One region of the Stutzerimonas sp. NM35 genome, then DNA from elsewhere that is predicted to be linked to it. Evidence: predicted binding sites of a transcription regulator. Region 1 holds the regulator's gene; each other region holds the start of a gene.
The links. The regulator FliA, encoded in region 1, starts transcription of late flagellar genes. The targets are predictions, from matches to a motif close to CTAAAGTTTNNNNNNNNNNNGCCGNTAA.

Region 1 (7,663 bases):
CACCATCAGCGCCAGGCCCTTGATATCGCCGAGGCTCTGCAGCCGGGGCGCGAGAACCGGCTGGTTGGCCTTGCCCTGGGAATCGACCATCAGCGCCGGCAGATCGCCCTGGTGGCCATCGCCCCAGGGTTCGCCGTGCTTGCCGCTGTTCTTCGGGTCCCAATGCCCGCCTGCTGCACCTGCAGAGGTGGTTTTGCCGTCGATTTCGGCGGGCTCGCAGCTGCCCTTGGCATGCAGATGGAAGCCATGGGTGCCGGCGTCGAGGCCGGACAGTTCGGGACGAAATACCAGGCCGTACTGGCTGGTTTCGATCCTGACGTTGCCGAGGGATTCGCCGACACCCTGGGCCGATACGGCATTGATCGGCACGCTGAGGGTTTCGGCCTGCAGGCCCAGCGCCGTGCAGCTGGCGAGTGCCGCGATAAACCACTGTTTCATGGCAAGACTCCTGTTAAGTGAGGTGAGGCAACTGCTGCCGGAAAGGGCATCGGCGTTTCTGTCTGTCGACGGCCCTGGATTTGAGACTGTCAGGGACTGGCTCGGTTCGATGGCGGTCGGGCCGGGCAGATGGCGGCTCGGCAAGTTGGACCCCTTCTTGCTATAGCCGAGGCAGGGCGCGTTTGCGTCAATTCTTTGTTCTGCTCTACCGGGGTTCAAATTGGATCGCACGCAAATCATCCAGATAGGCAATGGCCTGGCGAGCGCTGGCCGAGGCAATCTCGGCGTGCCGCTGCTGCTGTTGGTGATGCTCGGCATGATGATGTTGCCGGTGCCGCCGTTCCTGCTGGACGTGCTGTTCACCTTCAATATCGCACTGTCCATCGTCGTGCTGCTGGTCAGCGTGTATGCCTTGCGACCGCTGGATTTCGCCGTCTTTCCAACCGTGCTGCTGGTCGCCACGCTGCTGCGTCTGGCGCTGAACGTCGCCTCTACCCGGGTCGTGCTGATTCACGGTCATGAGGGGGGCACCGCCGCCGGTCATGTGATCGAAGCCTTCGGCAATGTGGTGATCGGCGGCAATTACGTCGTGGGTATCGTGGTCTTCGCGATTCTGATGATCATCAACTTCGTCGTGGTGACCAAGGGTGCGGGGCGTATTTCCGAAGTGAGCGCGCGCTTCACCCTCGACGCCATGCCGGGCAAGCAGATGGCCATCGACGCCGACCTGAACTCGGGCCTGATCGATCAGGAGGAAGCGAAAAAGCGCCGCACCGAGGTTTCTTCGGAAGCCGATTTCTACGGTTCCATGGACGGTGCCAGCAAGTTCGTTCGCGGTGACGCCATTGCCGGCCTGCTGATCCTGTTCATCAACCTGCTTGGCGGGATGGGCATCGGCATGCTCCAGCATGGCCTGAGCTTCTCCGAAGCCGGGCAGATCTATGCGTTGCTGACCATCGGTGATGGCCTGGTGGCGCAGATTCCGTCGCTGCTGCTGTCCACTGCGGCGGCGATCATGGTCACTCGCGTCACCAGCTCCGAGGATATGGGCCAGCAGGTCAACCGGCAGATGTTCGCCTCGCCCAAGGCGCTCGCCGTATCCGCGGGGCTGATGATTGCCATGGGCCTGGTTCCCGGCATGCCGCATATGTCGTTTCTCGGGCTCGGTGCCGTGGCCGCAGCCGGCGCCTACTGGATCTGGCATCGCCAGAAGCAGGTCAAGCTGAAGGCTGAGCAGGAAGTCCAGACGCAGCAGGAAATGCTCCCGGCACAGCGTGCGGCGGAAACCCGGGAACTGGGCTGGGACGACGTCACGCCGGTGGATATGGTCGGCCTGGAAGTCGGTTACCGGCTGATCCCGCTGGTCGACCGCAACCAGGGCGGGCAACTGCTGGCCAGGATCAAGGGCGTGCGCAAGAAGCTTTCCCAGGACCTGGGCTTCCTGATGCCATCGGTGCACATCCGCGACAACCTCGACCTGCTGCCCAATGCCTATCGGCTGACGCTGATGGGCGTGAGCCTGGCCGAGGCCGAGGTCTATCCCGATCGCGAGCTGGCGATCAATCCGGGGCAGGTGTTCGGCCCGCTCAACGGCATCGCGGCCAAGGACCCGGCGTTCGGTCTGGAGGCGGTGTGGATCGAGGCCGGCCAGCGCGATCAGGCGCAGTCGCTCGGCTACACGGTGGTCGATGCCAGCACCGTGATCGCGACTCACCTCAATCAGGTCCTGCACAAGCATGCCCATGAGCTGTTGGGGCACGAGGAAGTCCAGCAACTGATGCAGTTGCTGGCCAAGAGTTCGCCCAAGCTGGCCGAGGAGCTGGTGCCGGGGATGATTTCCCTCTCGACGCTGCTCAAGGTGCTGCAGGCGTTGCTGCAGGAGCAGGTGCCGGTGCGTGATATCCGCACCATCGCCGAGGCCATCGCCAATGTCGCGGCCAAGAGTCAAGATCCCGCCGCGATGGTGGCGGCGGTGCGGGTCGCGCTTTCCCGTGCAATCGTGCAAAACGTTGTGGGACTAGAGCCGCAGCTGCCTGTGATTACTCTGGAACCCAGATTGGAACAGATATTGCTCAACAGTCTGCAGAAGGCTGGCCAGGGGGCCGACGATGGTATTCTCCTGGAGCCGGGAATGGCCGAAAAGTTGCAACGGTCACTGGTAGATGCCGCACAGCGTCAAGAAATGTTGGGCAAACCGGCGATTCTGCTGGTAGCTGGCCCGGTTCGCGCGATGCTGTCGCGATTCGCCCGCCTGTCGGTCCCCAGCATTCATGTCCTGGCCTACCAGGAAATACCGGATAACAAGCAGGTCACCATCGTTGCGACGGTGGGTCAGAATTAACCGAGGGTACAGGCCATGCAGGTCAAACGTTTCTTCGCAGCCGACATGCGCATCGCCATGAAGATGATTCGTGACGAGCTGGGCGCCGATGCCGTGATTACGGGCAATCGCCGTGTCGCCGGCGGCGTCGAGCTGACCGCTGTGCTCGATTACCCGATGGAACCGGTCGTCTCGAAGCAACCGAATGCGGCGCTCGAGGCCGAACTGCGCAAGACCCAGGCGCGAATCGCCAGCGCCCACGCCGAGCTGAGTGCGCCGTCACGCGCGCAGGCCGGCAAGGACCGTCAACTGCTTGACGATAAGCCGGCTGCGGTCGCCCAGGCGACACCTTCCGCACCGACGGCTTCGCTCGATTCCCGTGCGGTCGAGGCCATGCACAGTGAGTTGCAAGGCCTGCGCGAGTTGATCGAAGTGCAGCTGGGCTCCATTGCCTGGGGCCAGGAGCAAAGCCGCCGCCCGCAGCAGGCTGGCCTCTGGCGCCGTCTGCAGCGTATCGGCCTGCCGGCTGATCTGTCGCGCAGCCTGCTGGAGAAGGTGTCCACCGTGGCCGAGCCGCGTCAGGCATGGCGCATGCTGCTGGCGCATCTGGCGCAATCGATCAAGGTCAGCAAGGTCGAGCCGCTGGAAGAGGGCGGCGTCATCGCTCTGGTCGGCCCGGCCGGTGCCGGCAAGACCACCACGCTGGCCAAGCTGGCGGCGCGCTACGTGCTCAAGTACGGGCCGCAGAGTATCGCCCTGGCGAGCATGGACAACTACCGTATCGGCGCTCAGGAGCAACTGAGAACGCTGGGTCGTATCCTCGATGTGCCAGTCGTTCAGATCGACCCTGCCCAGCCGCTGGGCAAGACGCTGCAGCCCCTGGCGCGCAAACGCCTGATTCTCGTCGATACCGCCGGGCTTCCGGCAGGTGATGCGATGATGCGCATGCAGCTCGAAACCCTGGCCGATCGTGGCATCAAATCGAAAAACTACCTGGTGCTGGCGGCAACCAGCCAGAGCCAGGTATTGAAGGCAGCCTGGCACAACTATCGCCGTTGCGGGCTGGCGGGCTGCATCCTGACTAAGCTGGATGAGGCCGGTAGCCTGGGTGACGTGCTTGGGCTAACGATTAGCCAGCATCTGCCGATAGCCTATCTGGCCGATGGACCGCGCATCCCTGATGACCTGCAGTTGCCTCGCAGTCATCAATTGGTCAGTCGGGCGGTAAGCCTGCAATTGGACGAGTCTCCCAGCGAGGAGACCATGGCAGACATGTTTACCGGGTTGTACAACGGATCATCACGGAAGGTCGGATGAAGGCTTGGTCCCGTGATACAGACAATGAAGACGCGTTCCGGCTGAACGCATCGATGGCCCTGTGGCCCCAGCAAGATATAGGCGTGTGAAAATGGGTACTCATCCCGTACAGGTGATTGCAGTGACTGGCGGCAAGGGTGGCGTCGGCAAGACCAACGTGTCGGTCAATCTGGCGCTGGCGTTGGCCGATCTCGGTCGCAGGGTGGTGCTGCTCGACGCCGACCTTGGCCTGGCCAACGTCGATGTGCTGCTGGGTTTGACCACCAAGCGTACCCTGGCCGATGTCATCGCCGGCGAATGTGATCTGCGCGATGTGCTGATCCAGGGGCCGGGCGGCATACGCATCGTGCCCGCGGCTTCCGGGACCCAGAGCATGGTGCAGCTGTCCAGTCTGCAGCACTCTGGGCTGATCCAGGCATTCAGCGACATTGGCGATGATATCGACGTGCTGATCATCGACACCGCCGCCGGTATCGGTGATGGTGTGGTGAGTTTCGTCCGCGCCGCACAGGAAGTCCTGCTGGTGGTGACGGACGAGCCGACGTCGATTACCGACGCCTATGCCCTGATCAAGTTGCTCAACCGTGACTACGGCATCAGCCGTTTCCGCGTGCTGGCCAACATGGCACACGCACCGCAGGAAGGGCGCAATCTGTTCGCCAAACTGGCCAAGGTGACCGAGCGCTTCCTCGATGTGGCGCTACAGTATGTGGGGGCGGTGCCCTACGACGAATCTGTGCGCAAGGCCGTACAGAAGCAGCGTGCCGTCTATGAGGCGTACCCGCGCGCCAAGTCTTCGCTGGCGTTCAAGGCCATCGCACAGAAAGTGGATACCTGGCCGCTGCCGGCAACTCCGCGCGGCCATCTGGAGTTCTTTGTGGAGCGCCTTGTCAGGCCCGCCGCAGACACTCACGAATGACACCGGCTGGATTGGGTATGTATTACAGCAAGGCTCAGGCAAAAGACTCGCAATACCAGCTCATCGACCAGTACGCGCCGTTGGTCAAGCGCATCGCCTATCACCTGTTGGCGCGCTTGCCGGCGAGCGTGCAGGTGGATGATCTGCTGCAGGCCGGCATGATCGGGCTGCTCGAGGCATCGAAGAAATACGATTCGGGAAAAGGCGCGAGCTTCGAAACCTATGCCGGTATTCGCATTCGCGGGGCCATGCTCGATGAGGTACGCAAGGGCGACTGGGCGCCGCGCTCGGTGCACCGCAACTCGCGCATGGTCAGCGAGGCGATTCGGGCCATCGAGGCGAAAACCGGTCGCGACGCTAAAGATCACGAGGTTGCAGCCGAACTTGAATTGAGTCTGGATGAGTACTACGGCATTCTGGGTGACACTCTGGGCAGCCGCCTGTTCAGTTTTGATGATCTGCTTCAGGAAGGCGAGCACGGAGAGTTCGGTGAAGATGCCGCCAGCGCGCATCCCGAGCCGTTTCGTGATCTCGAAGACGAGCGTTTTCAGCAGGCGCTGGCCGAGGCCATCAGCAACCTGCCGGAACGTGAAAAGCTGGTGCTTTCGCTGTACTACGACGAAGAGTTGAACTTGAAGGAGATCGGCCAGGTTCTGGGGGTCAGCGAGTCGCGGGTGAGTCAGTTGCACAGTCAATGCGCGGCACGTTTGCGTGCCCGCCTCGGTGAGTGGCGCGCGCGCTGACGCCGGTTTGCAAAAAGCATTCGAGGCCGCTTTCTACAGGGCGCCTCTAGAAACGTAGGCGAGGCAGTCAGCGCAAGGCAAAAACAGGCGAAAAAGCGCAGTTTACGAGTTGTAAATGAGCATTTTGAGCCTGTTTTTAACGCAGCGATGACAACGCAGGTAGTTTTTAGAGGTGCCCTACAGGCTTTATCGATGAAGCCCGCAGAAAAGCCGTGAGCAGGGCTTTGGGGATTTCGGGATTTACGGAGGTGTACTTGGACAAGAACATGAAAATCCTCATCGTTGACGACTTCTCGACGATGAGACGGATCATCAAGAACCTCTTGCGCGATCTGGGTTTCACCAATACCGCCGAAGCGGACGACGGCACCACCGCGTTGCCCATGCTCAAGAGTGGCAGTTTCGACTTCCTCGTGACTGACTGGAACATGCCCGGCATGAGCGGCATCGACCTGTTGCGTCATGTGCGCGCCGATGAGCGCCTCAAGCACCTGCCGGTCCTGATGGTCACCGCTGAAGCCAAGCGCGACCAGATCATCGAAGCCGCACAGGCCGGTGTTAACGGCTACGTGGTCAAGCCATTCACGGCCCAGGTGCTCAAGGAAAAGATCGAGAAGATCTTCGAGCGCGTCAACGGCTGAAGTAGCGCCGCGAGGGTACTATGACGCAAGCAGAACAAAGTCTTGTGGAGTTTGAAGCGACTCTGCGAGCCCGTGCGCCTCAGCTGCTCGAAAGTCTGCAGCAAGGCCGCCTGGATGATACTGCGCAGATGCTCAATGAGCTTAATCAGATTCGCAACAACAGCCTCTATCATGAGGTCGGCAAGCTCACGCGCGAACTGCACAACGCCATCGTCAAGCTCGAGATGGATACCAGCGCCACGGGCGGCGATCCATCGCCGATCACCGATGCGACCGATCGCCTTTCCTATGTGGTGACGATGACCGAAAAGGCGGCCAATCGCACCATGGATCTGGTGGAAGAGTCGACGCCACTGGTGAACTACGTCAGCTACGAAGCCCAGAGCCTGACGGCTGACTGGCAGCGCTTCATGCGCCGGGACATGAATGCTGAAGAGTTCAGGGATCTTGTCCGCCGGGTCGATTCGTTTCTTCAGCGCTCCATGAACGATGGCAGTCAGCTCTCGCAGAATCTCAGCGAAATCATGCTGGCTCAGGACTTTCAGGATCTGACCGGGCAGGTGATCAAGCGGGTCACCCGACTGGTCAGCGAGCTCGAAAGCAACCTGCTCAATCTTGTGCTGATGGCCGGTCAGGTCGATCGCATGGCGGGTATCCGGCACGACTGCGAGTCGATACGCCTGGAGCAGGAAAGACAAAAACGAGAAAAAGAATCTTCCAATGGTGAAGGTCCGCAGATGCATGCCGATATACGAGAGGATGTCGTGTCCGGTCAGGATGATGTCGACGACCTGCTTTCGAGCCTGGGCTTTTAGGGGATGTGAATATGAGCTTCGACGCCGATGAGGAGATTCTCCAGGACTTCCTGGTAGAGGCCGGCGAGATTCTCGAACTATTGTCAGAGCAGTTGGTGGAGCTGGAAAGCAGCCCCGACGATACCGCCTTGCTCAATGCGATTTTTCGCGGTTTTCACACGGTAAAAGGCGGTGCCGGCTTTCTCCAGCTGCATGAGCTGGTCGAGTGCTGCCATATCGCCGAAAACGTTTTCGACATCCTGCGCAAGGGTGAGCGTCGCGTTGAACCGGAACTGATGGATGTCGTGCTGCAGGCACTGGACGCCGTCAATGCCATGTTCAATCAGGTGCGTGAACGCACTGAAGTGACCCCGGCTACACCTGAACTGCTGGCCGCATTGGCGCGCCTGGCCGAGCCGGCCAGCATGGATGCCCCGGCTGCCGAGCCTGTCGCTGTTGCGCCAGAGCCTGAAGCCGCGACTGCGGATAAC
Region 2 (7,663 bases), 460 kb from region 1:
GGCCTGGAGCGTCCTGCCGGTGCCCTGGTGGCGCAGGTGATGGATGGCGGGCCGGCAGCCAAAGGCGGGCTGCGGGTGGGCGATGTGATCCTGAGCCTCAACGGCAAGCCTATCGACCGCTCCGGTGATCTGCCGCATCAGGTCGGTGCGCTGAAGCCGGATACCACGGTCAGGTTCGAAGTGATCCGCGACGGTAGCCGCAAGAATCTCAAGCTGAAGATTGGCGCACTACCGGATGAAGGGCAGGCACTCGCTGCGGCCAGTGGCTCGGGCAAGCTCAGTGACAACCGCCTGGGGGTGACGGTGAGTGCGCTGAATGCCGAGCAGAAGCGGGCGCTCGATCTTGAGGGCGGTGTCGTGATCAGCGAAGTCGGCAACGGCCCCGCGGCCATGATTGGCCTGCGTCCGGGCGATGTGATCACCCATCTGAACAACCAGGCCATTGATTCGGTGAAGACGTTCGGTCAGGTCGTCGAAAAGCTGCCGCACAATCGCTCGGTGTCGATGCGGGTGTTGCGTCAGGGGCGGGCCAGCTTCATTACCTTCAGGCTGCCGAGATAATTGCGGCTCCGGGAGGGAGCAGTGGCTGAGGTGGTCCGATAGTCGAAAGTCGGCTGTCGGATCGCTACCTTCTGGACTATCTTTTGTCGCGAGCCTGCTGTAGAAACGCATGGACATGATTACAGCCAGCCCTGCTACCTAAATCGGGGCCGGCTGCTTTTGTCGCGGTGCCTTGTGCAGCCGGCATGATGTGGTATCGGGAGAGACTGTAACGGCATGACCGTCGACAGCGCCGAAGGAGCAACCGCCCCGGAAACTCTCAGGCAAAAGGACCGATACTGCTGTTGAACTCTGAAGAGCCGCCGGGCAATCGTCAGCCGGGCGCACCGAAGGAGCAAGCGAGTCCGCTCGTGAAAACTCTCAGGTCCAGGACAGAGGGGGCGCCTGATCCGCATAGTGCGGATGGGCTCCAATCCCTATGACGTCCTGGAGCGACACAATGAAAACAATCGCTGTCATCGGTGGTGGTATCACAGGTATCACCACGGCCTATGCGCTGGCCAAGCGCGGATTCGACGTCACTCTTTTCGAAAAGCACCGTTATGCCGCGATGGAAACGTCCTTCGCCAACGGTGGGCAGCTTTCTGCGTCGAACGCCGAGGTCTGGAACCACTGGTCGACCATCCTCAAGGGCATGAAGTGGATGCTCAAGAGCGATGCGCCATTGCTGGTTAATCCAAAGCCCAGCTGGCACAAGCTTTCCTGGTTTGCGGAATTCATCGCATCCATCCCGCAGTACCGCGCCAACACCACCGAAACCGCACGCCTGGCCATCGCCGCGCGTGAACATCTGTTTGCCTGGGCCGAGGAAGAAGGCATCGACTTCGACCTGAAGAAGGCAGGCATCCTGCATATCTATCGGGACCGGGCCGGCTTCGAGCATGCCGGTGAGGTCTCCAGATTGTTGGCCGCCGGTGGTTTGCCGCGCCGTAGCGTAACGCCGGACGAGATGCGCGTCATCGAGCCGACTTTGGCAGGACAGTATTACGGCGGCTATTACACCGAGTGCGATTCCACTGGCGATATTCATCTGTTCACCAATGGCCTGGCAGCGGCGGCGATCCGCCTAGGCGTCGATTGCCGCTATGGTCAGGATGTGAAGCGTGTGGCCACCGATGGCAGGCAGGCCAGTGTCACCCTTGGCACCGCAGATGGTGAAGAAACCCTGCACTTCGATGGCATGGTCGTCTGCGCCGGCACCGCCAGTCGGGCGCTCGCCGCGCAGTTGGGCGATCGGGTGAATATTTACCCGGTCAAGGGGTATTCGATCACGGTCAATCTCAATGACGAAGCCAGTCGCGCCGCCGCGCCGACGGTGAGCCTGCTGGATGACGAAACCAAGCTGGTGACCAGCCGTCTTGGCGATCATCGCCTGCGTGTAGCGGGGACTGCCGAGTTCAATGGCTACAACCACGACATCCGCGCCGATCGCATTCGCCCGCTGGTGGAGTGGGTGAACGAGTGTTTCCCCGGCGTCAGTACCCAGAGCGTCGTTCCCTGGGCTGGATTGCGTCCGATGATGCCGAACATGATGCCGAAGGTCGGGCGCGGCAAGTCACCTTGCGTGTTCTACAACACCGGCCACGGCCATCTCGGCTGGACGCTGAGCGCCATCACTGCGGACATGATCGGCGATGTGGTGGGGCAGACCCTGGGTTTGCCTGAGCCTGTCGTTGTACCCATCGCTGCAGCCCGGCAGTCAACTGCTGCCTGACCGGCGCTGTCAGCCTGAGCGAAACCCCGCCTAGTCAGCGGGGTTTCGTGATTATGGGCCTTTGTTCGTGAGGGGCGTCAGACCAGTACCTGGCGAGTGCTGGCGATAAGTTGATGCACCTGTTTTTCCACCAGGGGCGTGGTGGCCGTTGCCGGGCCGCGCCCGTGTGGGCAGGGCAGGCTGGCGGTGGTGCCGAACAGGCGGCAGATGAGCGGTCGCTCGTCGTAGGCTTCGCAGCCCTGCGGGCCGAGGTGCACGCAGTTCCAGTGCTCCAGCGCGGCCTCGTGTTCGGCGTCGCTTTTATGCGGCAGCCGCGCCATTTCTTCGGATGAGGCCGTGACCGGCCCGCAGCAATCATGACAGCCCGGCACGCAGGCGAAGCCGGGAATCTGCCGTCGCAGCTGATCGATCTTGCGGTTGGTGCGGTCCATTACGTGTCCTGTTCCAGGTTTCGCGGCCACCATGTTAGCCCTTCGCGGCTTCAGGTGGGCTGGTCTAGGACGTCGTTCCAGTCCGGGTGCTTGTTCACATAGGCGGCGATGAACGCACAGACCGGCACGATGCGCTTGCCGCGCCGGCGGGCATCGTCCAGCGCTGCGCGCGCCAGCATGCTGCCCATGCCTTGGCCGGCGAGGCTGTCGTCGATTTCGGTGTGGGTGAAAACCTGACGGTCGCCTTCTTCCTGATACTGGGCAAAGCCCAGAGGCTGACCGTTTATTTCCAGGACATAGCACTGCCGACTTTCATCGTGCCGAACCTGTGCGTCTTGATGGCTCATGGGGGACTTCCTCCTGCCTGTTTGCCCGTGCGGTTGCCTTTCGGATAGACCCTGTCCGGCACTGAAGTACTGCCTGATCGACCGGCAAGTCGCATGGTGCCGGTGCGGGTGCTCGCTAGCATGAGAGCACAATAATAAGGTTCGAGGCCCCCATGACCGGCTGCCGCTTTTCGTCGTATGCCCGTGCGCTGCTGATGCTGCTGATCCTCGCCAGCCCGTCAGGCTACGCCCAGGAAATGGACGCCTGGATCATGCAGCTGTTCCCCAAGGCCACGCGCATCGAGCCGAAGCAGGAAGAGCCGCCGGTCTACAGTGTCTACCAGCTCGACGAGTTGATCGGCTATGCCTTCGAATCCAGTGACTACTCGAATCTGCAGGGTTTTTCCGGCAAGCCGATACGCTTGCTGATCGGCATGAACCCCCAGGGTGTGCTGGCAGGGGTGAAGGTATTGGAGCACCACGAACCGGTGTTCCTGCATGGGCTGGGCGAGCAGTCGCTGTACGATTTCGTCGATCAGTACCGTCTCAAGCCCATTGGCAAGCCGATTATCGTCGGCGGTCGGCAGGGTGCCAGCGAAGGTGACTCGGTCACGCGAATCGATAATGTCAGCAAGGCTACGGTCTCGGTGGTCATTCTCAACGAGACGGTTCTGCTGTCGGCCCTGACGGTCGCGCGCAAGCTGCTGGACGGCTTTGCCAGCAGTCCCTTGGCAACGCCGAAGATGGATCTTTACGAGCCGCTCGACTGGAATCAGTTGCTTGAACGCGGCCTCGTTCAACACTGGACCCTGACTCGTGAAGAGGTGGAAAAAAGCCTTGGACATGAGCTCGATGGCTATCCGGAACTGGACCTGGACCAGCCAGCCTTCGCCGATCTGCATTTCGCCTACCTGAATGCGCCCCTCATCGGTCGCAACCTGCTCGGTGAGGCGGGTTTTGCACGGCTCAACGAGGAACTGAAGCCGGGCGAGCAGGCCTTGCTGGTGATGTCTTCGGGCATGTACCCCCACGTCCCGGACGACTTCGTGCCGGCCACGGCGCCCAGTCGCATCGTGCTGATGCAGAACGAGCATGCCATCGAACTGCACGACATGAACTTCAATAACGGCGCGGTACTGGATGCGCTCGACTCGCCCATCAGCGATGGCGAGGCACATATCTTCCGCATCAAGTCGCACGCGGCATTCAACCCGGCGCAGGCGTCCGGCTTGCGTCTGATCGCGCAGTTGCGGCGTAATCATCTGGTGGAAACCAAGGTCGATTTCACCCGTGATTTCCAGCTCGATGCGCAGCTGTTCGATATCCAGGAAGCCAAGGCCGAGGCCAGGCCCGTACCGATCTGGTTGCGTATTTGGCAGGAGCGCTGGTGGCAGGTCGGCCTGCTGGGGCTGTCGCTGATGGTGCTGAGCGGGGTGTTCATCTGGCAACATCGCATCAGCCAGCAGAGTCGGGGCTTCCATCTGTTCCGCGCGGGCTTCCTGCTGTTTACCCTGGTATTCATCGGCCTGTATGCGCAGGGCCAGCTGTCGGTGGTGAATATCTTCACCCTCTTGCTGGCGCTCGCGAAGGACTTCGATATCCGCGTGTTCCTGATGGATCCGGTGATCTTCATCCTCTGGAGCTTCACCTTCGTCACGCTGTTCATCTGGGGGCGTGGCGTATTCTGTGGCTGGTTGTGCCCCTTCGGTGCGCTGCAGGAAATGCTCGGCTGGGTGGCCAAGCGGCTGCGCATTCGCCAGTGGAAGATTTCCGAGCCCCTCCATCTGCGTCTGCAGTGGCTCAAGTACCTGATACTCATCGGCCTGGTGCCTGCGGCCTTCTATTCGCTGACCCTGGCCGAGCGGCTGGCGGAGGTGGAGCCGTTCAAGACCAGCATCACGCTGTTCTTCGTGCGCTCCTGGCCGTTCGTGCTCTATGCGCTGATCCTGCTCGGGCTTGGGCTGTTCGTGCACAAGTTCTATTGCCGCTACGTCTGCCCGCTCGGAGCCGGGCTGGCGGTACTGGGCAGATTCCGGCTGTTCTCCTGGCTCAGGCGCATCGATGCCTGCGGTCAGCCCTGCCAGCATTGCCGGAATCACTGCGAGATCGGCGCCATCCGGCGCGATGGTCGCATCGACTACGATGAGTGCATCCAGTGTCTGGAATGCATCGTCATTCTCAACAACGAGGATCAATGCGTGGCCAGCATCAGCGCCCGCAAGAAAATGCAGAAAGCCGGCAAGCAGGTCGACCTGATCGCTACCGATGCTTCGGTGCCCGCCTCATGAAGGGAAAAGTCGCGCCGCCGGACTGAAGATTCCGCCAGGCCGGTCGATAGTGTCCTGTATCGAGATGATTCCCGGTGACGAACCGGCTTTCTCCACAGGACCATGCATGGATACTTTATCGGCCACCGGCTCTCTGTCGCTTCTGCTGTTCACGCTTCGCAGCGGCAAACAGATGGCGATCAATCTGTTGAAGGTCAGCGAGATCATTCCGACCCCCTCGCTGATCCGCCTTCCCGAATCGCACCCGCATGTGCGCGGCGTCGCCACGCTGCGAGGCCAGCCGCTATCGGTCATCGACCTGAGTCTGGCCATCGGCATGCCGCCCCTGCAGGATGCCCAGGGTGGTTGCCTGATCGTTACCGAAATCAGCCGCTTCAAGCAGGGGCTGCACGTGCAGTCGGTGGTCAGGATCGTGCATATTTCCTCATCGAAGATTCTGCCGCCGCCTTACGGGACACGTGCCAATTCCTTTATTACCGGCGCGGCGGAAATCGACGGTCAGCTGGTGCAGATTCTCGACGTGGAAAAGGTGATTCTGAATATCGTGCCGGCCCCGATCGAAGCCGATATGTCCCAGCTCGATGACCAGGATGCGCAGCTGCTCGGAGAAACCCGGGCGCTGATCGTCGATGACAGCCAGGTGGCCCTGCACATGTCGCTGGCGGCGCTCGGCAAGATGGGCATCACCTGCCACGCGGTGCGTAGCGCCCGTGAAGGCTTTGCGACGCTTGACCGCCTGAAAGGCACCGCCGAAGCGATCAATGTGGTGGTCTCGGATATCGAAATGCCTGAAATGGACGGCTATTCCTTTACCCAGGCGCTGCGCAGCCACCGGGACTATGCCGACCTCTATGTGCTGCTGCACACCTCGCTGGACAGCACCATCAGCGCCGACAAGGCCAAGGCTGCCGGGGCTAACGCCATTCTCACCAAATTCTCGCCGCCGGAAATCACCAAATGCATGTTGCGTGCGGCGCGGGTGATCCATCTGGGTGAGGATGCGTCGGCCTGAGCGGATGCCTTCATGCAATGCCGCGTAGAATAGATCGCTTCGAGCAACATTGAGGTGGTCAGCGGTGGATCTACAGCAGGGTTTCGTCCTGACCCGGCATTGGCGCGACACGGCTGCAGGCACCGAAGTGGAGTTCTGGCTGGCGACCGATGCCGGGCCACGGCGGATTCGCGTGCCCTGTCAGCCTTCGGTTGCCTTCATTCCTGCCGAACAATGCGAACAGGCGCGGTTACTGCTCAAGGACGAGCGTGACGTCGAACTGCGTCCGCTCGATCTGAGCGACTTCCATCAGCGCCCGGTGGTTGGTCTGTACTGCAAGCAGCACCGGCAACTGATGAACCTCGACAAGCGCCTGCGCCAGGCTGGACTGGATGTCTACGAGGCCGATATCCGTCCGCCGGAACGTTACCTGATGGAGCGTTTCATCACCGCGCCGGTCAGCTTCAGCGGCACGCCGGATGCCGAAGGCGTGCTGGTCGATGCGCAGATCCGGCCTGCGCCGCAGTACCGCCCGCGGTTGCAACTGGTTTCCCTGGACATCGAAACCACGGCCACGGGCGAGCTGTATTCCATTGCCCTGGAGGGCTGCGGGCAGCGTCAGGTGTATATGCTCGGCCCGGCCAATGGCGAGGCCAGCGCGGTGGATTTCCAGCTTGAGTATTGCGACAGCCGCAGGCAGCTGATCGAGCGGCTGAACGACTGGCTGGCGCAGCATGATCCCGATGCGATCATCGGTTGGAATCTGGTGCAGTTCGATCTGTGCGTGTTGCGCGAGCAGGCGCAGCGTCATCAGGTGTCGCTGCGTCTCGGGCGCGCTGGCGAGGAGATGGGCTGGCGCGAGCACGGCAGCCGGCGCAACCACTTTTTCGCCGCGGCGGCAGGACGGCTGATCATCGACGGCATCGAGGCGCTGCGTTCGGCGACCTGGAGTTTTCCTTCGTACAGCCTGGAGAACGTCGCCCAGACCCTGCTTGGCGAAGGCAAGGCCATCGATACGCCCTATCAGCGGATGGACGAGATCAACCGCATGTTCGCCGAGGACAAGCCGGCACTGGCGCGCTACAACCTCAAGGACTGCGAGCTGGTCACGCGCATCTTCGCCAGAACCGAATTGCTGACCTTCCTGCTGGAGCGCGCCACCGTCACCGGCTTGCCGGCTGATCGCAGCGGTGGTTCGGTGGCTGCGTTCGAACATCTGTATATCCCGCTGATGCACCGCAAGGGCTTCGTCGCGCCGAACCTGGGCGAGCGCCCGCCACAGGCCAGCCCCGGCGGTTTCGTGATGAATTCCCGGCCCGGTCTTTACGAGTCGGTGCTGGTGCTGGACTACA
Region 3 (7,663 bases), 620 kb from region 1:
CCCGTAGCGGTGCTCCAGTCGATCAGGCTGAATTGCCAGGTCGCCAGGATAAAGAGCCCAAAAGCGATTCGGTACCAGGCGAATGCCGCATAGCTGTGGTTACCGATGAATTTCAGCAAGGCGCGCACGGCCAGCATGGCGAAGATGAAGGAGACGACGAAGCCGATGGCGAATACCGGAAAATCACCTGGCTGGAACAGGTCCCGGTATTTGTAGCCCGAATACACTGCCGCACCGACCATGGTCGGCATGGCGAGAAAAAAGGAAAACTCGGTCGCCGCCTTGCGCGACAGGCCGAACAGCAGCCCGCCAATGATGGTCGCGCCGGAGCGCGAGGTTCCGGGAATCAGGGCCAGGCACTGGGCAAAGCCCACCTTCAGCGCATGGCTCCAACGCATGTCATCGACGGTTTCGGCCTGGATGCGATGCGGGCGCTTCTCCGCCCAGAGCATGACCACGCCACCGATGACCAACGCAGTGGCAACGGTAATCGGATTGAACAGGTATTTGTGGATCAGATCGGCAAACACCACACCCAGCACCACAGCCGGCATGAACGCGACCAGCAGATTGCCCGTGAATTTCTGTGCCTGCCTTTCCTTCGGCAATCCGGTTACCACATCAAAAATCTTGCGCCGGTACTCCCAGACAACGGCCAGGATTGCGCCCAGCTGAATGATGATATTGAAAGCCAGCGCCCGCTCACCACCGAAACCAATCAGATCGGCAACGATGATCTGGTGCCCGGTACTGGAAATTGGAAGAAACTCGGTAATGCCCTCTACCACCCCTAAAATCAATGCCTGAAAGGCAAGCCAAAGATCCATCCAATCCCCATCAGCAGTGCAGCCACCGCATTTGAATATGCAACAAAGGTATATGCCAGATAGCCAGCTCGGCGCTGTTCTGACTCACCGCGGACAAGTAAATTCACCGCCGCTGCGGTGTCATCCTCATTTTTTCAGGCGCGATGCCGAAACACTATTCACAAGCCTATGAAAATCAGGCATCGCCACCCGCTGACTGGGGCAGGATGCCACACGCCAAGGAATACCGGCGTACGGATAATAATGATCAAGCCTCGACAGGAGCTCTCAAGCCAATGAATATGCTGCGTAATTTTCCGATCAGTAAACGTCTTTGGCTGATTCCGCTGGTATCTGTTGCCATGCTCTTCTTTCTCGGCCTGTTGATGATGCAGCAGGTACGCACCGACCTGTACAAGGGCAAACAGGTCATGACTCAGAATATCGTCGAAACGTCTCTGGGCATCCTCAGCCATTACCAGCAACTTGAAGCGAGCGGCGCCATGACTACAGCCGCCGCCCAGAAGGCGGCAATGGAGCAGGTAAAAGTGCTGCGCTATGGCCAGGATGACTACTTCTGGATCAACGATATGGGTCCAACGATGCTGATGCATCCCATGCGGCCAGAGCTCGATGGCCAGGATCTGTCCAAAAGCAAGGACCCGAACGGCAAGGAGCTGTTCAACGAGATGGTCAAGGTGGCACGCCTGCAGGGCGCTGGACTGGTGGATTACGAATGGGCCAAACCCGGCGAGAAGAATCCCGTACCGAAAATTTCCTATGTCCAACTGTTCAAGCCCTGGGGCTGGATCATCGGCTCGGGCATTTATGTGGACGACGTGGAAAAGGAATTCCAGGGCTACCTGGTACGCTTCTCGCTGATCGGCTTGGCTATCGCAACGCTGTTGGCAGTCATGGTTGCCATTCTTATCCGCAGCATTACGCAGCCGCTGAGGCATTCGATGCAGGCCATGGCCAATATCGCCAGCGGCGAGGCTGACCTGACGCGCGAACTCGATGTCTCCGGCAACGATGAGCTGACCGCCCTGAGCCGCGATTTCAATGCCTTCAGCCGCAAGCTGCGCAAGCTGATCGGCCAGCTATCGGATACCGCCAGCTCGCTGGATCAGTCATCCGGCACACTGGAGAAACTTGCCGAGCAGACGCACCAGCAAAGCCAGCAGCAGCTTCAGCAAATGGAGCTGGTTGCCACTGCCGTCAACGAGGTGACCTACGCGGTGCAGGAAGTGGCGAAAAACGCCGAGCATGCCTCCAATGAGGTTGGTGAAGCGGATAAACAGGCGGGGCTTGGTCAGCAGAACATCGAAGCCAGCCTGCAACAGATCGACCAGCTTTCCAGCACCATCAGCCAGGCCGTCAACGTTATTCAATCATTGGCGGATGAAACCACCAAGATAGGCTCGGTTCTGGAAGTCATCGGCTCGATCGCGGACCAGACCAACCTGCTGGCACTCAATGCGGCCATCGAGGCGGCGCGCGCCGGTGAGCAGGGCCGTGGATTCGCTGTCGTGGCGGACGAAGTACGACTGCTGGCACAGCGCACTCAGCAATCGACGGCTGAGATCCATACGATGATCGAGCGGCTGCAAAAGAATTCCGGTGCTGCCGTCAACGTCATCATGGAAAGCAATCGCGCCACCCAGGCCACCGTCGAACAGGCCAGCCAGGCGGGCGAGAGCCTTGGTCAGATTGCCCAGGCGCTACGCAATCTTTCAGGGCTCAATGCCTCGATTGCCAGTGCCACACTGCAGCAGACTCATGTGGTCGAAGACATCAACCAGAACGTGACCCAGGCCGCCGGCCTTGCTCACGAAAGCACCAGCGCCGCGCAGCAATCGAGCATTGCCGGCAAGCAGCTGGGCGAGCTGGCAGAACAGCTGAACCGGCTGCTCAGGCAGTTCAAGGTCTAGTCATAGCGGCGCGCATAGCTCCCGCAACCCAGGAGCTATGCGCAACGCTGATGAAGGCTTACTTCCAAGACGCACCAAGCCCGGCACGCGTTGCCGGCAAGGAAGCGATAGCACATACGCACTCCAGAGAATGCTTCTAACGGCGACGGGCCTTTGGGTTGGAGGCCGGACCGCTGACCGTTTCTACCAACTGCATTTCAGACAGCACACGCCGGGCATTAGCGGCGCAATCCATGTCCTGCGGCTTGGCTTCGATCTGCTGCATAAGCTCAACCAGTTGGGCCTTGCTTTGCGTGAGCTGTGCCTGCAGCGCCTCGATGTCCTGTACCTTGCGACGCAACGTGTCGAGTAGGGTGCCATGTTCCCAGCTGGCAAGATCACTGGGCAGCAGCGCCCGCAACTCGTCCAGACTGAAGCCCGCACGCTGTCCGGCTGCAATCAGCTTGAGCGCCAATACCGCATCGTCGTGGTAACTGCGGTAACCGTTGGCCTGACGCTCGACCGCCTTGAGCAGGCCGATGCGTTCGTAGAAGCGAATGCGCGAAGGCGCCAGGCCGGTGCGTTCTGCAAGTTCTCCAATCTTCATGATCGAGGGGCTCCGAGAGACATAAAGCTTTACGTTAAATCTTGGTTCAAGGTTAGTCTTCCAACCATCACGCCACAAGTTGCGATTCAAAAGGTGGACGCCATGCAGACGATATTGGGGGCCAATGGCCAGATCGCCATGGAGCTGGCGCGAGAGCTACAGCGCCAATACACGAACGATGTGCGGCTCGTAAGCCGCAATCCGAAGGTCAACGACACCGATAGCCTGACGCCCGCCAACCTGCTCGATGCGAAGCAGACCCTGGAGGCGGTCAAGGGCAGCAGCATCGTTTACTTCACGGCCGGCCTGCCGCCGGACACGGAATTGTGGGAAGCGCAGTTCCCCACGATGCTGAAGAACGCCCTGGCCGCCTGTCGTGCGGAGGGCGCGAGCTTCGCCTATTTCGACAACACCTACATGTATGCGCAGGATGCACGATTGCTGACGGAGGAAGCACCCTTTGCCCCGGTTGGCCGCAAGGGCAAGGTGCGTGCAGCCATGGCGTCCATGGTGCTTGAAGAGATGGCGCGAGGAGAGATCCCCGTCCTCATTGGCCGGGCACCTGAGTTCTACGGCCCGGGCAAGACGCAGAGCTTCACCAATGCGCTGGTCATCGAAAAACTCCAGGCCGACAAGACGCCGCGCGTGCCGGTACGTGACGACACGCGCCGCACGCTCATCTGGACACCCGATGCGAGCCGGGCGCTGGCAGCCCTGGGCAATGCACCCGATACGTTCGGCCAGACCTGGCACCTGCCGTGCTGCGACGACCAGCCAACGTACAAGGAGTTCGTCGCGATGGCCAGCCAGGTCTTCGAACGGGAATCATCCTATACCATCATCAGCAAGTGGGCGCTGACCACACTCGGGTTTTTCTCGAAGCCGGTGCGCGAGATCAGGGAACTGCTGCCCCACTATGAACAGGACAACCTCTTCGATTCCACGAAATTCAAGCGTCGCTTCCCCGAGTTTCAGGTGACTACCTATCGGGAGGGGCTGGAGCTGATCCGCCGGGCTGACGGGGGCAGATCATCGTGATGCTGCCCCGCGGAAACCTAAACAATCTGCAGCGGCCCTGAGCCAGGCAACCGCCCTATCAGATCAGCGCCTACCAGCCTGGCCGGCGTGTACGCGCCGCCAGCGGGTTGGGTGGTCATCAGGTGTTCCACCACGACCAGTGAGCCGTTTACAGTCAGGCTATAGCCATTATCGGTACGGATGCGTGCGGTCTTCTTCTGCCCACGTGCATTGATGGCCTCGCCCCAGACGAAAGTGGGCATCTGCGCGCGCTGCTCTTCGCTGGGCCCCCTCACCGTCCTGGCTATGCGCGCCTTGATCATCTTCTGTACCCACGACAGGCCGAGGATCGGCCGGACATAGTTGGCACGTCGGGCGCTGGCGATCATGCGCGGCGACCCTGGAATGAACACCTGAACGTTCGGAATACCCGTGGTGTGGTAAGCGGTGGATACGTCCCCCCAGGGGATCGTCATCGCCTCCTTCTCACCGTCACCAAAGTCGAGGGAGCGAACCTCGTAGGCCAGCGGTACGGTGATGATCTTGCCGTCACGACGAACCTTGCCTCCTTGCGCCAGGCCCTCGACAGAGGTCTTGGCGGTGCCGGGCGAGAAACCCGAGCGCGAATCGAAACCCAGCGCGAGGTGCGTCGCATCCGGCAGCGCCTGTTTCAGCGCAGCGGCAACGCAGTCGGTGGGAATGACATCGAAGCCCACGCCAGGACAGAGTACGACACCCGCGTCCTGCGCGCGGGCATTGAGCGACTGCGCCAACTCGAACACAGCGATCTCGCCGGTGATGTCCAGATAATGCGCGCGGCCCCGAAGACAAGCCTCCATCATCGGCGCAGCCGTCGCCGAGAACGGGCCGGCGCAATTCAGCACCAGCGCCTGGCCTTCAATCTGCCCGGTCAGTGCTACCACGTCATCGAGATCGAAAGCACGTGCTTCCAGTCCCAGGGCGCACGCCAGCACCTCGACACTGTCGCGCCTGCGGCCCGCCAGCACTGGCTTGAGCCCGCGCCGTGCCGCTTCACGGGCGATCAGCTCCCCGGTATAGCCGTTGGCGCCATAGATCATCCACTGCCTAGCATTGTGCTCACTCATTGCATCGTTCCTGTTCGGGTGGTGGTTTTCCGATCTCCCTGATGGTGCTTCCCCGGTTTCCCCAGCGTGAGCGAGACCGCCATATCGGCGAGTTTGCCGAAAGGCGCATGCAGCAGGCTGGGCAGGTTCCAGCGGCCCTGCACGAAGACGCCCTTGGCATGGCTCATCGCACGGAAGCCCTCGATACCATGGTAGGCCCCCATGCCGCTCGGCCCGACGCCGCCGAAAGGCAAGTCATCCTGCGCCACATGCATCAAGGTGTTTCAGTCGCCTGCGCGAATGTGGCAGCGGCCAGCAGGCATGCGCTGAAGAGAGGGGCAAGAGAAGTGCTTTTCATGGCGTTGCCTCAGGGTTGGAGAGGAGATCGCCGCAAAGCATAAGTTTTAAGTTAACTTCAATGTCAACCACCTTGTCCGCCCCTGTCCAACGGCGCATCGCACCTCGATGCATCGCATCAAGGAGAGCGCCTCAGCAGGCAGTGGCATTTTTCATTGCATGCTGATTTCCAGCGAAGCAGCGTGCTGAGGAAGCATTGAGTTCTTTCAGATCAATGGGTTACAAATCTTTCAAAGCTCCTGCCTCGGTCTCCAAAAATCTCATACCTTTGGCTAATTGAAAAAATATTCTCCATTTCTAAATTTCGATGTGACTTAGTGGCCCCCTGATTACATCAATGCTATGTAAGTCCAGCGACGGCAGCCCGACGCCTGGACAACTTCGTTTTCCGGGTATCACACAGAGAGACATTTGCCCCATGAACAACCCCCTTCGCTTCAATGACGCTCTTTTGATCACTGACCGCGCCTTCAAGCCATTCCATTGCGTAGCCTGGACGCTGCTCGAAGGCAACGGCGAGCTCAGCATCACCGTCGTCGATGACAGCGAGTCCCGCACCCTGGGCCACTGCAAGCTGTCCAGCAGCGTCTATTCCGATCCGGTCAAGCTCGGGCAGACCCTGGAGCAGGCGCGCGCCGACCTGAGCCGTCAGGGCGCCCACCTCGCCCCATGGCAGATGCCTGAATAAGCTCACGAATACACCCAAGGCCCGGCTGCGCAAGCGCCGGGCTTTTTTGTTTCGATCGCACCTCCCCTCCCCTGCAACTGATCCATTCTTGCGTTTCATGGTCCCACCTGTAACAGGACAAACAGGAGCGATCTATGAAAGGCGCCGAGGCCTACGTCAACGACCAGTGGCAGAGCAGCGGTCTGGCAGACCTGCCGGAAGGTCCCGACAAGCATTGCATTACCCTGAAATTCATCATTCCTCGGGACGCCCAGTTCACGGGGCTGCTCACGCACGTCTGCGAAGTCGCTCGAAAAAAACTGAGCGAGCACTATCCGGGCCGCCGGGTGACACACAAACCCGTGATTGGCTCGGTGGTCGGGGATGGCAGTGGCGATGGCATCGACCTGATCTTCGAGGTGGCCCCTAAGCAGTAGTTGATCCTCTGCTCCGAGCCGTCGCTATTTCTGCTCAAGCAAAAGATCTTTCACGGAAGTGACCGACATGATCCCCTTCGACTGGCAACGCATGTGGCTGAACGATTTCCCGCTGCTGTTCGTCGCCGAGGTCGCGTTGCGCGCGCTCTTCGCCTACGTGGCGGTATTCATCTTCCTGAAAGTCAGTGGACGCCGTGGCATCCGGCAGCTGTCGCTGTTCGAACTGGTGGTGATTCTCACCCTGGGCTCGGCGGCAGGTGACGTCTCCTTCAATGAGGATGAGCCGCTGCTGCCCATCGTCACGGTGTTTGTCACGCTATTGCTGCTCTATCGTCTGACAATGCTGGCGATGGAGCATAACTCCCGGTTTGAGAACTGGATGGAGGGCAAGCCGATCACCATCATCAAGGACGGCCTGTACGAGCTCAATAGCCTGAACCAATTGAACATTTCATCCGAGGAATTTTTCATGGAGCTGCGCCAGCAAGGCGTCGAGCATCTGGGGCAGGTACGCCTGGGTATCGTGGAGACCGACGGCGATATCAGCCTCTTTTTCACTGAATCCGAAGCGGTACGACCAGGACTCTCGGTGCTGCCGGACGAGCACCGCCCGGTTTACCGGGAAGTCCCGGCCAGCGCCATCTATGCCTGTACCCGCTGCGGCTTTACCCACAGCCTCGACAACCAGCAGCACGCTACCTGCCCACGCTGCCGAAACGAGAAATGGAGCCTGGCGCTGAGCACACAGCGCACGCACTGATAGGCGGGACGAACCGA
Region 4 (7,663 bases), 1.9 Mb from region 1:
CGCCTGGGCTTTTTGCGCCACCTGGGCGAAGCCCTTGGCCTCCACCGGCTTCTGCTCGGCTTTCTGCTGCGGCGGGGCCAGTGCGGCCTGGCTGGCCTCATTGAAACGCGCGGTGAGCTCGGCCAGATCGCGCCCTTCGCCGAGGAACTTGCCACGCGCATCCACCACCTCGATGTTCATCTTCAGGTGTTCATCGAGCCCGGCGGCAGCCTCGGCCCAGGCTTCGTCGGTTACACGGGCGCCGGTCATGCGCAGCAATTCGCGACCGAGCGCCTCGGGCAACGCACCGTCACCGAAGCTGATCTTGCCCAGCGCCGCACCGACGAAATCCGGCACCGGCACGAAGTTCTTGCGCATCGCCTTGGGCAGGTTGCGCACCAGCGCCACCGCCTTGGCCTCGATCAGCCCAGGTACCAGCCAGTCCAGCCGCTCGCGGCGTAGTTGCGGCAACAGCGGCGCGGGCACACGCAGGGTCACACCGTCGCGCGGGTGGTTGGGTTCGAAGTGGTATTCGAGCGGCAGTTGCAGCTCGCCGATACGCAGATGGTCGGGGTATTGTGCGGCGGTGATTTCGCTGGCCTCGCGGGCGAGCACGTCTTCCTCGCGCATGATCAGCAACTGCGGGTTGTTCACGCTTTCGCGCTTGTACCAGTTGTCGAAACTTGCGGTCTGGTAGATGTCCGCCGGCAGTCGCGCGTCGTAGTAACCGAACAGGGTTTCCTCATCGGCGAGAATGTCGCGCCGGCGCGCCTTGGCTTCCAGCTCGTCCATGCGCGCCAGCAGTTCGCGGTTGGCGGCAAGTGCTTTGGCGCGGCTGCTGATATCGCCGCGCACCAATCCCTCGCGAATAAAGAGTTCGCGGGCCGTGGGCGGGTCGACCGGGCCGTAATGCACCGGGCGCTTGCCGACCACGATCAGGCCGTAGAGCGTGACCTGTTCGTAGGCCACCACCTGGCCGCGCTTCTTCTCCCAGTGCGGCTCGAAGTGGTTCTTCTTGATCAGGTGCCCGGCCAGGGGCTCAATCCAGTCCGGCTCGATCTTCGCCACCATGCGTGCGAACAGCTTGGTGGTTTCCACCAGTTCGGCGGCCATCACCCAGCTGGGTTTCTTGCGCCCGATGACGCTGGACGGGTGCACCCAGAAGCGCCGCTGGCGCGCGCCGAGAAAATCCCCCTCTTCAGTCTTGTGACCGACCTGGCTGAGCAGGCCAGCGAGGATCGCCTTGTGCACGGCGGCGTAGCCCTTGGCCTTTTGCGCAGCTTCGCTGGCCTCCGCCTGCTGGCGGAGGAGGACGTTGACCTTTGTATCGGTGGTCGGCGTGATTTGCTCGGCACTTGCTTTTCGGCCCTTGGCGGGTGAAGGCACAGCAGCTTCCACGGCCTTGCCCGCGCCAAGTTTGAGTTCACGCACGATCAGCAGCAGCTGCCGGTGGGCGTCACGCCACTCACGAAGGCGCAGGTAGTTGAGGAAGTTCTTACGGCACCAACTGCGCAGCGCACCGGAGCCCAGCTCCTGGCGCTTTTCCTCGAAGCCGCGCCAGAGGTTGATCAGCGCGGCAAAGTCCGAGTCAGGGTCCTTCCACTGCGCATGCGCCTGGTCGGCCTGCTGCTGGCGATCCGCCGGACGCTCGCGCACGTCCTGCACGGAAAGCGCGCTGGCGACGATCAGCACCTCCGTCAGGCTGCCCTGCTGCGCGGCTTCCAGCAGCATGCGACCGAGGCGTGGGTCGATGGGCAGGCGCGCCAGTTGCCGACCGAGCGGCGTCAGCTGGTTCTCGCGGCTGACCGCCGAAAGCTCCTGCAACAGGTTGAAGCCGTCGCTGATGGCCTTGCCATCCGGCGGTTCGATGAAGGGGAAGTCCTGAATGTCGCCCAGCCGCAGATGGAGCATCTGCAGAATGACCGCAGCCAGGTTGGTACGCAGGATTTCCGGATCGGTGAATTCGGGGCGAGAGAGAAAATCCTCCTCGCTGTACAGGCGGATGCAGATACCCGGCTCGACCCGCCCGCAACGGCCCTTGCGCTGGTTGGCGCTGGCCTGTGACACCGCCTCGATGGGCAGGCGCTGAACCTTGGCGCGGTAGCTGTAGCGGCTGATGCGCGCGGTGCCGGAGTCGATCACGTAGCGGATGCCCGGCACGGTCAGCGAAGTTTCCGCGACGTTGGTGGCCAACACGATCTTGCGCCCGGCGGCGGGCCGGAAGATGCGCTGCTGCTCGGCAGGACTCAGGCGGGCATACAGCGGCAGCACCTCGGTAAAACGCAGATTGGCCTTGCGCAGCACCTCGGCGGCGTCGCGAATTTCGCGCTCGCCGGGCAGAAACACCAGTACGTCTCCGGGGCGCTTGCCGATGGATCGCTCGTGAGCCTCGATCTCATCGAGCGCGGCGAGGATGCCCTGATCGACAGTCAGATCGTCCTCGACGCGGTTGCCGTCCTCGTCGGTCTCGGCGGCCAAGGGTCGATACCAGGTCTCCACCGGATAGGTGCGCCCGGAGACCTCGATGATCGGTGCATTATCAAAATGCTTGGAAAAACGCTCCAGATCGATGGTCGCCGAGGTGATGATGACCTTCAGATCGGGCCGGCGCGGCAGCAGCGTCTTGAGGAAGCCCAGCAGGAAGTCGATGTTCAACGAGCGCTCGTGGGCCTCGTCGACGATGATCGTGTCGTACTTCTCCAGGAAGCGGTCGTGCTGGGTCTCGGCCAGCAGAATGCCGTCGGTCATCAGTTTGATCAGCGTGCTGTCGGTGCTCTGGTCCTCGAAACGCACCTGATAGCCCACCAGCTCGCCCAGCGGCGTACCGATTTCCTCAGCGACACGCATGGCAACGCTGCGCGCGGCCAGCCGGCGCGGTTGGGTGTGGCCGATCAGACCGTGTACGCCGCGACCGATTTCCAGGCAGATCTTCGGCAGTTGAGTGGTTTTGCCCGAGCCGGTTTCACCGGCGATCACCAGCACCTGATGCTTTTCCAGCGCAGCCTTGATCTCGTCGCGCTTGGCGGCGATGGGCAAGGCATCATCGTAGCGGATGGCGGGCACGCTCTGTCGGCGCGCCTCGACCTTGGCCGCCGAGGTCTGGAAGCGCTCCAGCCACTGGGCGAGTTTGCCCTCGTCCGGTTTCTTGCGCAGCTCGTGCAACTGCCGGCGCAGGCGATGGCGGTCGGCGTTGAAGGCTTGGTCGAGGTTCTTGAACAGGGTGTCGAAAGCGGGCGTTGCGTCGGTCATGGACAGCCGTGGGGCAATTCGTGAAGGACGCGATTGTCGCATACTGCCGGGGCCGAGCGTTCGGCCCCGGAAGCGCCATCGGCAAGGATCAGATACGGAACTGACCCACCACGCGCTGGAGGTTTTCCGCCAGCGCGTTGAGTTCGCGGGAGGTGTGCGCGCCCTGGGCGGCGTCTCTGGCGACACCATCAACGGCATCGGCAATGTGGTGCACGCTGCGGTTGATCTCTTCGGCCACGGCGGTCTGCTCCTCGGCAGCGCTGGCGATCTGGGCGTTCATCGAGTTGATGGTGCCGATCAGCGCGGCGATGGCGTCCAGCGACTCGCCGGCCTGGTTGGCCTGGGCCTGGCTGGCCTCACCCTTTTCCCCCGTACGCAGCATGGTCGCCACGCTGTGGCTGGTAGCGCTCCGCAGACGGTCGATCATGCCCTGAATTTCTCCGGTGCTCTGCTGGGTGCGGCTGGCCAGCGCGCGCACCTCGTCGGCGACCACGGCGAAACCACGCCCGGCCTCGCCAGCCCGCGCCGCCTCGATGGCTGCGTTGAGCGCCAGCAGGTTGGTCTGCTCGGCGATGGCGCGGATCACGTCGAGCACTCCGACGATACCCTGCACATCCTGCTGCAGGCCTTGCAGCGATTCACCACTGCCACGCAATTCGCCGACCAGCTCGTGGATCTGCTCGATACTGCTGTCGACCACGCGCTTGGCTGCGAGCCCCTGCTGATCGGTCTCGCGCGCGGCCTCGGCGGCACGCTGGGCACTCATGGCGACTTCGCTGGCAGCAGCGGACATCTCGTTGATCGCGGTAGCCACCTGGTCGGTCTCGTGGCGCTGGCTTTCCATGGCCTGCTCGGAACGATGGGCCTGCTCGGCCACGGCGCCCACCAATCCGGCGAGCTGGGTGGTGGTGCCAGCCACCTGCTGCACCAGGACGTGGATTTTCGCGACGAAACGGTTGAACGACGCTGCCAGGTCACCCAGCTCATCCGTGCTGGTAACCGGCAGGCGCTGGGTCAGATCGCCGTCGCCGGCAGCCATGTCGTCGAGGTTACGCTTGATCAGCAGCAGCGGGCGCAGCAATGCGTTGCTCATCATCAGCACCAGCAGTCCCATCAGCGCCAGCAGCGCGGCCGCCGAGCCCAGCATGATCATCACCAGCGCATCGATCCGCGCCTGGAACTCCGCACGCGCCGCCTGCACGTCACGCTCGACGCCGTCGAGGTTGAGCGCGGTGCCGAAGACCATGTCCCACTTGGGTAGATGCAACGAGTAGCCCACCTTGGGCACGATGACCTTGTCCGCGCCGAGCAGGAAGCTGTAGCGAACGTAATGGCTGCCATCCATGCCGGCGCGGACCAGTTCGCGAATGGGGTAGCGGCCTTCGGCGTCCTGAAAACCGTAGAAGCTCTCGCCGATGCGATCACCGGTGTTGCCCTGGAAAATACGCAAGGTCTTGCTGTCGTAGCCCCAGAAGTAGCCTTCCGTGCCGTAGTTCAGTTCCTGCAGCACGGCGACGGCCTTGGCGCGGGCGTCCAGATCCATCGCGGCAGAGGCTTCGTAGATCGGCTTGATGGCGTTGTAGCCGATGTCCACGTAGTGCTTGAGCTCGGCCTGTCGATCCCGGATCAGGCTGTCACGTGTTTGCGCCTCCTGCTCCTCGGCAAGGAGCTGAAGCCTTTGAACGCTAATGGCACTGAGCAGGATCGCCAGCAGCAGGATAGGCCCAAGGGCCAACAGCAGGAGTTTCGTTCGGAGGCGCAGGCTCGCAAGCATATCGTCTATTCCTAAAGCAACCATCGACCGGCGCGGACGAAGGTATCGGGATGTCGGGGAACGCTTGTCGGCAGCGGCTACGGCTTCTTTACCCTGGCAAGGAGAAAAACCTCTAGAACGGGCCTCACAGCCCTGTTCCGACCTGCAGGCAGACGCGGACCGGCGGTCCGGCTCGTACATTTTCCGTGCCGCATGAACGCCAACGCCCCGATGATTATCGGGGCGCTGTGGTTGCCGCTGGCTCAGCCGGTTGCCTGCGTGCCGCCGGGAATCGGCGGATAGGCGGTCACTTCTTGCCGAGCTTGCGCAACTCCTCGTCACGCAGTTCGCGGCGCAGGATCTTGCCGACGTTGGTCGTCGGCAGGCTGTCACGAAACTCGACGGCCTTGGGCCGTTTGTAGCCGGTCAGGTTGTCATGCATGTGCTGCATCACCTGCTCCCTGGTCAGGCTCTCGCCGGGCTTGACCACGATGAACACCTTGATCGCCTCGCCGGATTTCTCGTCCGGGACGCCAATCGCGGCGCATTGCAGCACACCCGGCAGGGTCGCAAGCACGTCTTCCAGCTCGTTGGGATACACATTGAAGCCGGACACCAGAATCATGTCCTTCTTGCGGTCGACAATACGGATGTAGCCGTCTTCCTGAATCAGGCCAATGTCGCCGGTCTTGAACCAGCCGTCAGCGTCGAGCACTTCGTCGGTGGCTTCCTGCCGCTGCCAGTAACCCTTCATCACCTGTGGACCCTTGATACACAGTTCGCCGATCTCGCCCAGCGGCAGGTCCTGACCGTCATCGCTGATGACCTTGAAGCGGGTCGAAGGCACCGGGATGCCGATGGTGCCGATCTGGATGTGCTCGATCGGGTTGACCGAGGCCGCCGGGCTGGTTTCGGTCAGGCCATAGCCTTCACAGATGGCGCAGCCGGTAACCTGCTTCCAGCGCTCGGCAGCGGCCAGCTGCAGCGCCATACCGCCCGACAGCGTGATCTTGAGTCCGGAGAAGTCCAGTTTCTGGAAATCCTGGTTATTGCACAGGGCCACGAACAGGGTATTGAGCCCAACGAAACCTGTGAAGCGGTACTTCGACAGGTCCTTGACCATCGACGGCAGATCGCGTGGGTTGGTGATGAGGATGTTGTGATTGCCGATCAGCATCATCGCCATGCAATGGAAGGTGAAGGCGTAGATGTGGTAGAGCGGCAGCGGCGCGATGAGGATCTCGCTGCCCTCGTTCAGGTTCGAACCCATCAGCGCCCGGCATTGCAGCATGTTCGAGACGATATTGCTGTGAGTCAGCATCGCACCCTTGGCCACGCCGGTGGTGCCGCCGGTGTATTGCAGCACGGCGATGTCGTCGCGGGCCGGATTGGCCTCCTGCGGGGTCTTGCCACGCCCAAGCGCCAGAGCGTCGTTGAACCTGACCGCTTTCGGCAGGTTGTAGGGCGGCACCATCTTTTTCACATGCTTGATCACGGCATTGACCAGCAGGCGTTTGAAGGTCGGCAGCATGTCGCCGACTTCGGTGATGATGACGTGCCTGATACCGGTCTTGGGCAATACGCTTTCGGCCAGGTGCGCCATATTGGCCAGGCAGAGCAGTGCCTTGGCACCGGAATCGTTGAACTGATGCTCCATCTCGCGAGCGGTGTACAGCGGGTTGGTGTTGACCACGATCAGGCCAGCACGCATGGCGCCGAACACGACGACGGGGTACTGCAGCAGGTTGGGCAGCTGGACGGCAATGCGGTCGCCCGGCTGCAGGTCGGTGTGCTGCTGGAGATAGGCGGCGAATTCGCCGGACAGCCGGTACAGCTCACCGTAGGTCAAAGTCATGCCGAGGTTGCTGAAAGCCGGCTTGTCTGAGAAACGCTCGCAGGACTGCTTGAGCACAGCCTGGATGTTCTGGTATTCGCCGGAATTGATTTCGCTTTCGACCCCGACAGGATACTTATCCTTCCAGAAGTTCTCGGTCATGACCCCACTCCTAAGCGACAGCTTTCTGCGCATGGCAGCTATTTTGTTGTGATTTGTTAATTTTGCGCCATTAAAACGGGCAAAAAGTGGGGCGAGGTTAGCAGCTTTAAAACTGTCCGAACAGCGTCCGGAATATAGAAAATCGACATAAAGTGACCAACAAGAAGAGAACAGTCATTGGCTTCCTGAATGACCGGCTCCGCCAAAACAAGGCTTGATGGCTGACCGGGGGAGCTGGATCACTGTCGTGAATCTTGCATCAGGGCTGGCGCTGCGCCTCTTGGCAGCCAGGCGAAGGGAGGCTCGTCAAACAGGTCGAACGCCTGAATCTCGTCTCCCTGCACGACAGTGCTCTGAGGACAAGATCGCAGCATGCCTCTAGAATGCGACCGCCATCTTATATGTTGCGGTCGCTTCGGCGCGCTCATGCCCTACCGGACCGGCAGGCAGCACCCCGCAGCGATCCGGCCCTACACCCGAGGAAACATGATGACCACCATCAGCAACACGCCCTATGCCGCTCTGGAAGTCGGTCAGACGGCACAATACGAAAAAACCGTCGAGGAGCGGGATATCCAGCTGTTCGCGGCCCTGTCGGGTGACCGTAATCCGGTGCATCTGGATGCGGAATATGCCGCTGGCACCCTGTTCAAGGACCGTATCGCCCACGGCATGCTCAGCGGCGC

Region 2: a site for FliA is predicted at 5,343-5,370, ahead of ACYCFC_RS04905 (chemotaxis protein CheW). Genes of this name have one in related genera too.
Region 3: a site for FliA is predicted at 953-980, ahead of ACYCFC_RS05690 (methyl-accepting chemotaxis protein). Genes of this name have one in related genera too.
Region 4: a site for FliA is predicted at 5,067-5,094, ahead of ACYCFC_RS11205 (methyl-accepting chemotaxis protein). Genes of this name have one in related genera too.

The regions. Positions count from the first base shown of each region.
Region 1 is NZ_CM137728.1:552,393-560,055, forward strand. It holds gene sodC (superoxide dismutase [Cu-Zn] SodC) at 1-438, opposite strand, end outside; gene flhA (flagellar biosynthesis protein FlhA) at 659-2,779, shown strand; gene flhF (flagellar biosynthesis protein FlhF) at 2,795-4,075, shown strand; gene fleN (flagellar synthesis regulator FleN) at 4,167-4,994, shown strand; gene fliA (RNA polymerase sigma factor FliA) at 5,012-5,737, shown strand; gene ACYCFC_RS02630 (chemotaxis response regulator CheY) at 6,004-6,378, shown strand; gene ACYCFC_RS02635 (protein phosphatase CheZ) at 6,399-7,193, shown strand; gene ACYCFC_RS02640 (chemotaxis protein CheA) at 7,205-7,663, shown strand, end outside.
Region 2 is NZ_CM137728.1:1,012,553-1,020,215, forward strand. It holds gene ACYCFC_RS04880 (DegQ family serine endoprotease) at 1-561, shown strand, start outside; glycine riboswitch at 749-846, shown strand; gene ACYCFC_RS04885 (D-amino acid dehydrogenase) at 1,001-2,275, shown strand; gene ACYCFC_RS04890 (YkgJ family cysteine cluster protein) at 2,353-2,706, opposite strand; gene ACYCFC_RS04895 (GNAT family N-acetyltransferase) at 2,757-3,053, opposite strand; gene ACYCFC_RS04900 (4Fe-4S binding protein) at 3,206-5,320, shown strand; gene ACYCFC_RS04905 (chemotaxis protein CheW) at 5,427-6,332, shown strand; gene ACYCFC_RS04910 (DNA polymerase II) at 6,397-7,663, shown strand, end outside.
Region 3 is NZ_CM137728.1:1,175,683-1,183,345, reverse strand. It holds gene ACYCFC_RS05695 (undecaprenyl-diphosphate phosphatase) at 1-827, opposite strand, end outside; gene ACYCFC_RS05690 (methyl-accepting chemotaxis protein) at 1,103-2,737, shown strand; gene ACYCFC_RS05685 (MerR family transcriptional regulator) at 2,874-3,323, opposite strand; gene ACYCFC_RS05680 (NAD-dependent epimerase/dehydratase family protein) at 3,426-4,361, shown strand; gene ACYCFC_RS05675 (saccharopine dehydrogenase family protein) at 4,379-5,446, opposite strand; partial or broken gene ACYCFC_RS05670 (hypothetical protein) at 5,443-5,709, opposite strand; gene ACYCFC_RS05665 (hypothetical protein) at 6,201-6,470, shown strand; gene ACYCFC_RS05660 (hypothetical protein) at 6,605-6,886, shown strand; gene ACYCFC_RS05655 (DUF421 domain-containing protein) at 6,954-7,646, shown strand.
Region 4 is NZ_CM137728.1:2,407,602-2,415,264, forward strand. It holds gene hrpA (ATP-dependent RNA helicase HrpA) at 1-3,228, opposite strand, end outside; gene ACYCFC_RS11205 (methyl-accepting chemotaxis protein) at 3,317-5,002, opposite strand; gene fadD1 (long-chain-fatty-acid--CoA ligase FadD1) at 5,289-6,977, opposite strand; gene ACYCFC_RS11215 (MaoC family dehydratase) at 7,467-7,663, shown strand, end outside.